DNA from 2 places in the Mycolicibacterium mucogenicum DSM 44124 genome. Region 2 is predicted to be linked to the other one. Evidence: riboswitches for the same ligand, from Rfam matches in the RefSeq annotation. Region 2 holds a riboswitch; the other holds the start of a gene.
What was found. A riboswitch is a leader RNA that binds a small molecule or an ion and turns the genes downstream of it on or off. The one in region 2 is predicted to bind cobalamin.
Positions count from the first base shown of each region.

Region 1 (3,396 bases), 1.0 Mb from region 2:
GCGCGCGTGCTGGCGGCGACCAAGACCCCGGCCGAGGTCCAGGCCATCGCCAAGGACCGCGGACAGCAGATGAAGGACAAGTTCGGCATCACCGTCGACTTCGCGCCCGACGCCGACGTCACCGAAGAGCCCGACGACGAGGTCATCGGCGACCGCTCCTTCGGCTCGGACCCGCAGAAGGTGACCGAGTACGCCGGTGCGTACGCCGCGGGCCTGCGCGAGGCGGGGCTCGTCCCGGTGCTCAAGCACTTCCCGGGACACGGGCACGGCTCGGGCGACTCGCACACCGGTGGCGTCAAGACGCCGCCGCTGGAGGCGCTGAAGGACAACGACCTGGTGCCGTACCGGACGTTGACGACGCAGGAGCCCGTCGCCGTCATGGTCGGCCACCTGCAGGTGCCGGGCCTGACGCTCGGTGACGACCCGGCCAGTCTCAGCAAGCCGGCCTACGACCTGCTGCGCAGCGGCCAGTACGGCGGCCCGCCGTTCGACGGTGTCGTGTTCACCGACGACCTGACCGGCATGGCCGCCATCACCCAGCACTTCGGCGTGGCCGATGCGGCGCTCAAGGCGCTGCAGGCCGGCGCGGACGTCGCGCTGTGGATCACCACCGACGGGATCCCGGACGTGCTGGACAAGCTGGAGGCGGCCGCGAAGTCCGGGCAACTGGACCAGGCGCAGATCGACAAGTCGGTGCTGCGCGTCGCGGGCATGAAGGGGCCGGGCGCGAAATGCGTGAAGTGAGCCGCTCCTTGCCCGGCCCGATTTGCCGCACTCCTCAACGCGGCTCGTTCCTCACCGCTTGATCGTCGTCCGGCTACCCTGTTCCGATGGCAGGTGGAACCAAGCGGCTGCCGCGGGCCGTCCGCGAACAGCAGATGCTCGACGCCGCCGTGCAGATGTTCTCGGTGAACGGCTATCACGAGACCTCGATGGACGCGATCGCGGCGCAGGCCGAGATCTCCAAGCCGATGCTGTACCTCTACTACGGCTCGAAGGAAGAGCTGTTCGCGGCGTGCCTGGATCGGGAGCTGACGCGGTTCGTCGACACCGTCCGGGCAGACATCAACTTCGCCCAGAGCCCACGCGACCTGCTGCGTAACGCGGTGCTGTCGTTCATGACGTACATCGACCGCAACCGGGCGTCGTGGATCGTGCTGTACACGCAGGCCACCAGCTCGCAGGCGTTCGCCCACACCGTGCGCGAGGGCCGCGAGAAGATCATCGACCTGGTGGCGCGGCTGCTCAGCGCGGGTACCCGAAACCCGGAGCCGGACAGCGACTTCGAGATGATGGCCGTGGCCCTCGTGGGTGCGGGTGAGGCCATCGCGTCCCGCGTCAGCGCCGGCGACACCGACGTCAACGACGCCACCGAGCTGATGATCAATCTCTTCTGGCGTGGCCTGAAGGGCAAGCGCGCCGAGTCGTAGGTTTCTCGCGCTCCCGCGACGGTGCATACAGATCGCCCTCCCAGTGATTCTGGCGATCTGGTCGCACATTCGCGGTCCGTCAGCCCGTCCGGGGCTCTCTCCCTTGGCACCTTTCGCCCGGAGCCGTCAACTTTCCCTGACGCGTCAAGGAAAGTTGACCACTCCAAATCGCATGTGCCACAGGAAAGGACGACACGCCGCCGGCAGCGACACGCCGCCGCGGCGCTGGTATGGTCCGATTCGAGCTAGTCGAACCCAACGCGGTTGGGTCAGGGAATCCGGTGCGAAACCGGAACTGACGCGCAGCGGTAAGGGGGACAGGCGGAGCAACGGCCACTGGCCCCACGTGGGCTGGGAAGGCGCTCCGGCCTGGATGATCCCGAGTCCGAAGACCTGCTGGCTCGGGCTCTCGCGGCCTGGCGGCGCGAGGACCCGCCCACGCATGGACTCCGCGAACCGAGTCCCGGATCGGAAGGCGCCGCCGTGTCCCGACGCACCATTGTGCTTGTCGCACTGGTTGTTTCGCTCGTCTGCTCATGTGGCGGCCCGCGGGCGACCGGAACTGTCAATGCCAGAACCGCCGGCTATCCCGTCACGCTGGAGAATTGCGGGCGGACGGTGACGGTGAAGGCGCCGCCGCAGCGCGCGGTTTCGATCAATCAGCCGGCCTCCGAGCTGCTCCTGGCGCTCGGACTCGCCGACCGGATGGTCGGCACCGCGTCCTGGAGTGACGACGTCCGGCCCGACCTCGCCGCCGACAACGCCAAAGTGCCTGTGCTGAGCCGAGATTTCCCGTCGTTCGAGCGGGTGCTGAAAGAGAAACCCGACTTCGTGTACGCGACGTTCGACTGGTCGTTCACCGATCAGGGTGTCGCCCCGCGGGATCGGTTCGAGCGCCTCGGAGTGCCGACGTATCAGTCGTCCAGCGAGTGCGGCGGCCAGGACGCGGCGCAACAACGCCCGCTGACGCTCGACGACATGTACGCCGAAATCGGTGATATCGCCAAGGTTTTCGGTATCGCGGAGCGTGGTGACAAGCTGGTGTCGACACTGCAGGCGCGCATGGCGACCGCGACCGCCGGACTCAAGGCCGACGACGTCTCCCTGATGTGGTGGTACGCCGGTACCAGAACGCCGTACATCGCCGGCTGCTGCGGAGCGCCGGGCATCATCACCACGGCAGTGGGGGCGCGCAACGCGTTCGCCGACAACCGGCAGCTGTGGCCCGAGATTTCGTGGGAGGCCATCCTCCAGCGCGATCCCGACGTGCTGGTCCTCGCCGATCTCACCCGTGGCAAGGACGGTGACAGCGTCGCCGACAAGATCAAGTTCCTCGAAACCGACCCGGCGGCAACCAAGTTGAAGGCCGTGCGGGACAAGCGGTGGATCATCTTGCCGGCCAGCGCGATGGACCCGTCGCTGCGCAACGTCGACGCCGTCGAGACCGTCGCGTCCGGACTGCGCTCGTTCGGGCTGGGCGGGAAGTCCTGACGGCGGTGCGCACGGCTGCGATGACGCTGCTCGGCCTGGTGGTCCTGGCGCTGTCGATCGCGGCGGCCATGATCATCGGACCCGCCGACCTCGGCTTCGGTGACGTGTATGCCGTCGTCGCGCAACATCTTTGGGGCCGCCCGGCGGATGTCACGCCGATCGACGACGGCATCGTCTGGGAACTACGGTTGCCGCGCGCGTTGTTGGCCGCGATCTGTGGTGCGGGCCTGGGCATCTGCGGGGCGATCCTGCAGTCGCTGATGCGCAACCCGCTGGCCGACCCGTTCATGCTGGGCATCTCCTCCGGCGCGTCGACGGGAGCGGTGCTGGTCGTCGTGGCGGGTATCGGCGGTGCCTTGACGCTGTCGGGCGGTGCGTTCGTCGGTGCCGTGATCGCGTTCGTTCTGGTACTGGCCCTCGCGGCGGTGTCCGGCGGTGGACAGGACCGGGTACTGCTCGCCGGAGTCGCTGGTAC
Region 1 is NZ_CP062008.1:248,771-252,166, forward strand. It holds gene C1S78_RS01105 (glycoside hydrolase family 3 N-terminal domain-containing protein) at 1-744, shown strand, start outside; gene C1S78_RS01110 (TetR/AcrR family transcriptional regulator) at 831-1,430, shown strand; cobalamin riboswitch at 1,660-1,845, shown strand; gene C1S78_RS01115 (ABC transporter substrate-binding protein) at 1,914-2,921, shown strand; gene C1S78_RS01120 (FecCD family ABC transporter permease) at 2,942-3,396, shown strand, end outside.
Region 1: another riboswitch for cobalamin. It lies ahead of C1S78_RS01115 (ABC transporter substrate-binding protein); the one in region 2 lies ahead of metE (5-methyltetrahydropteroyltriglutamate--homocysteine S-methyltransferase).

Region 2 (3,396 bases):
TGGCGTACTACCTCGTCGGCATCGACGAGGGCATGATGTCGATGTTCGGTAAGACCGTCGTGGTCCACGAGTGGGTGCACGACTCGCGGCACTTCCTCGGCTTCCCCTGCCACTGATCCACGGGACTTCTTGTGGAAATCCGCGTCATCGGGCGCGGAGCCCTCGCCGGTCTGATCGCCGGCATTCTGGGGTTCCTGTTTGCCCGGATTTTTGCTGAACCCACCATCGACAAGGCCATCGACTACGAATCCGGCCGCATGAACGTGCTCTCGACCGTTCATACGGCCATGGGTCATCCGGTCGAGCCGGACGGGCCGGAGCTGTTCAGCCGGTCCATCCAGTCGGGTATCGGTGCGGCCACCGGCATCATCGCGTTCTCCGTGGCGATGGGCGCGCTGGTCGCCGTCGCGTATCTGGTGCTGCACGGCCGGTTCGGCGTGCGGCCCAAGGTGCTGGGCTGGACCGTCGCCGGTTTCGGCTTCCTGGGTGTGTACCTGCTGCCGTTCGTGAAATACCCGTCGAACCCGCCTGCCATCGGCCACGAATTCACCATGGAGGCCCGCGGTTTCCTGTACCTGGGCATGGTGTGGGGATCGCTGACCCTGCTGGGCCTCGCGGTGTTCGCCGCGCGCAAGCTGTCCGCGAAGGTCGGCTGGGCGCGTGCCGTCGGAATCTCGGTGCTCGGATTCTTCGTGGTGTACGGCGGTCTGCTGGCGGCGCTGCCGTCGCTGGGTGATCTGGCCGCCAACGTCGAGCACGCGGGCGAGTTCGGCTTCGCGCGCGCCGCGACCGAGACGCCGCAGCCGATCACCAACACATTCGATACGCCGGTCACAGTCGACGGCAAGGTCTATGCCCCCGGGCAGTTGATCTACCCCGGATTCGACGCCGACCTGCTGTGGAAGTTCCGGTGGTACTCGCTGATCGACCAGGCGTTGATCTGGACGGTCATCGGGCTGGTGTTCGGCGGGCTCGTCGAGCGCTACCTCGGTGGCACCAGGAAGGCCGCACCGATGCAGGACGTGGCAGCCGCGCTCTGACGATTGCGGTTGCCGCGCACTACAGTTCGAGGCATACCGACACAGAAAGGCGGCAGCATGCTGGTTGTCACGACGAATGACCTGCCCGGGTGGGAGATTCAGCGGGTCTGCGGTGAGGTGTTCGGCCTCACCGTCCGGTCCCGGAACGCCTTCGCGCAGATGGGCGCCGGCTTCAAGGCGATGTTCGGCGGCGAGCTGCAGGGCATGACCAAGAATCTCGCCGAGAGCCGCAACGAAGCCATGGGCCGGCTGCTCCAGGAGTGTCACGCCCGCGGCGGCAATGCCATCATCGGGATGCGGTTCGACACCACCGAGATCGGCGATGTGTGGACCGAGATCTGCGCGTACGGCACTGCGGTACAAGCGGTTCCGGTCACCGACGCGGCCCGCTACACCGCACAGCAGTTGGGTTACGGCGGCGGTCCGGGCCCGGCCGGCCCGGTTGGCCCCGGCGGTCCCGGCCCGACAGGGTAGTCTCCACGGCGCAGCTGGTTTGCCAATGACGCTTCGGCGTCTGCGGCATCGAATGGTGGAAATACGCCATGAGAGGGAACCCGGTGAGAATCCGGGACTGTCCCGCAGCGGTGAGCAGGAACGACCGCCGTCATCCGCACTGGTTCGTACCGAACTGGGAAGCGACGGCCACTAGGTGCACCCGGGGGTGCGTGCCCGCGAGTCCGAAGACCTGCCAGCTGTGCCGGATGCGCCGCGTCCGGCGGTGCATCGCCTCGTGGAATGGGCTGATCGCCGAGGGCGGTTTGTGCTGTCCTCGATGGATGTCCTTGGGCGGTGCGCACTTCCGTCGCATTTGAAGGACGTCTGTTGTCAACACCATTCACCGCAACCATTCTCGGCGCGCCTCGCATCGGTCCGAACCGTGAACTCAAGCGGGCCGTCGAACGCTATTGGGCAGGCCGGATCGACCGGGCCGCGCTCGAAGAAATCGCCGCGGGCCTGCGCCGCGATACCCTCGCCGCCTTGTCGGCCGCCGGACTGGATTCCGTTCCGGTCAATACGTTCTCCTACTACGACCAGGTGCTCGACACCGCGGTGCTGCTCGGCGCCCTGCCGAGTCGCGTGAGCGGCATTGCCGACGATCTCGACCGCTATTTCGCGGCGGCTCGCGGGACGGCGGACATTGCACCGCTCGAGATGACGAAGTGGTTCGACACCAACTACCACTACCTGGTCCCGGAGATCGGCCCCAACACCACGTTCGCGCTGCATCCGGACAAGGTGCTGGCCGAGCTCAAAGAGGCTCAGGCGCAGGGTATTCCGGCTCGGCCTGTGATCGTCGGGCCGATCACGTTCCTGGCGCTGAGCAAGGCCGTCGACGGCGCCGAGGCACCCATCGCGCGCCTCGGCGAGCTGCTGCCGCTGTACGCCGATCTGCTCGGCCGGCTCGCCGGAGCCGGTGCCGAGTGGGTGCAGATCGACGAACCCGTCTTGGTCACCGACATCCTGGGCGACGCTGCCAACGCCGCCGAATTGGCCGAGCACGTCTACGCCACGCTCGCGGCAACCACCAAGCGCCCGGCGATCCTGGTCGCGACCTACTTCGGCGAACCGGGGCCCGTGCTGCCGGCACTGGCTCGTACCCAGATCGACGGCGTCGCAATCGATTTCGTTGCCGGTGGCGACCAGCCGGTGGCCGGTATTCCCGGCCTCGCGGACAAGCTGCTGGTGGCCGGCGTCGTCGACGGCCGCAACGTCTGGCGCACAGACCTGGAGGCCGCACTGGCCCGGCTGGAGTCGTTGCCGGAGTCGGCACGTTCGTTGGCTGTGTCCACGTCCTGCTCGACGCTGCACGTCCCGTACTCGCTCGAGCCCGAGGACGGCCTCGACGAGGCGCTCCGTGGCTGGCTGGCGTTCGGTGCCGAGAAAGTCGACGAGGTCGCGACGCTGGCGACGGCGCTGCGCAACGGCCGGGACTCGGTGACCGCTCAGCTCGAGGCGTCGAACCGGGCGGTCGCGTCGCGGACACACGACCCGCGACTGCACAACGCCGCCGTCCGAGCCCGGCTCGACACGGTTCTGTCCGGCGGCATCAGCCGCGGGCCGGCCGCCGAACGGCGTAAAGCACAGGATTCCCGGCTGAACCTGCCGGCACTGCCGACCACCACGATCGGTTCGTTCCCGCAGACCGTCGAGATCCGCAAGGCCCGGGCGGCGTTCGTCGCCGGCGAGATCGGCGAGGCCGACTACACCGGCAGGATGAAATCCGAAGTCGAGACGGTGATCCGGTTGCAGGAGGACCTCGGGCTCGATGTGCTGGTGCACGGCGAGCCCGAGCGCAACGACATGGTGCAGTACTTCGCCGAGCAGCTCGATGGTTTCTTGACCACCAGGAACGGCT
Region 2 is NZ_CP062008.1:5,314,703-5,318,098, reverse strand. It holds gene C1S78_RS25880 (CbtB domain-containing protein) at 1-116, shown strand, start outside; gene C1S78_RS25875 (CbtA family protein) at 132-1,040, shown strand; gene C1S78_RS25870 (YbjQ family protein) at 1,098-1,514, shown strand; cobalamin riboswitch at 1,541-1,747, shown strand; gene metE (5-methyltetrahydropteroyltriglutamate--homocysteine S-methyltransferase) at 1,860-3,396, shown strand, end outside.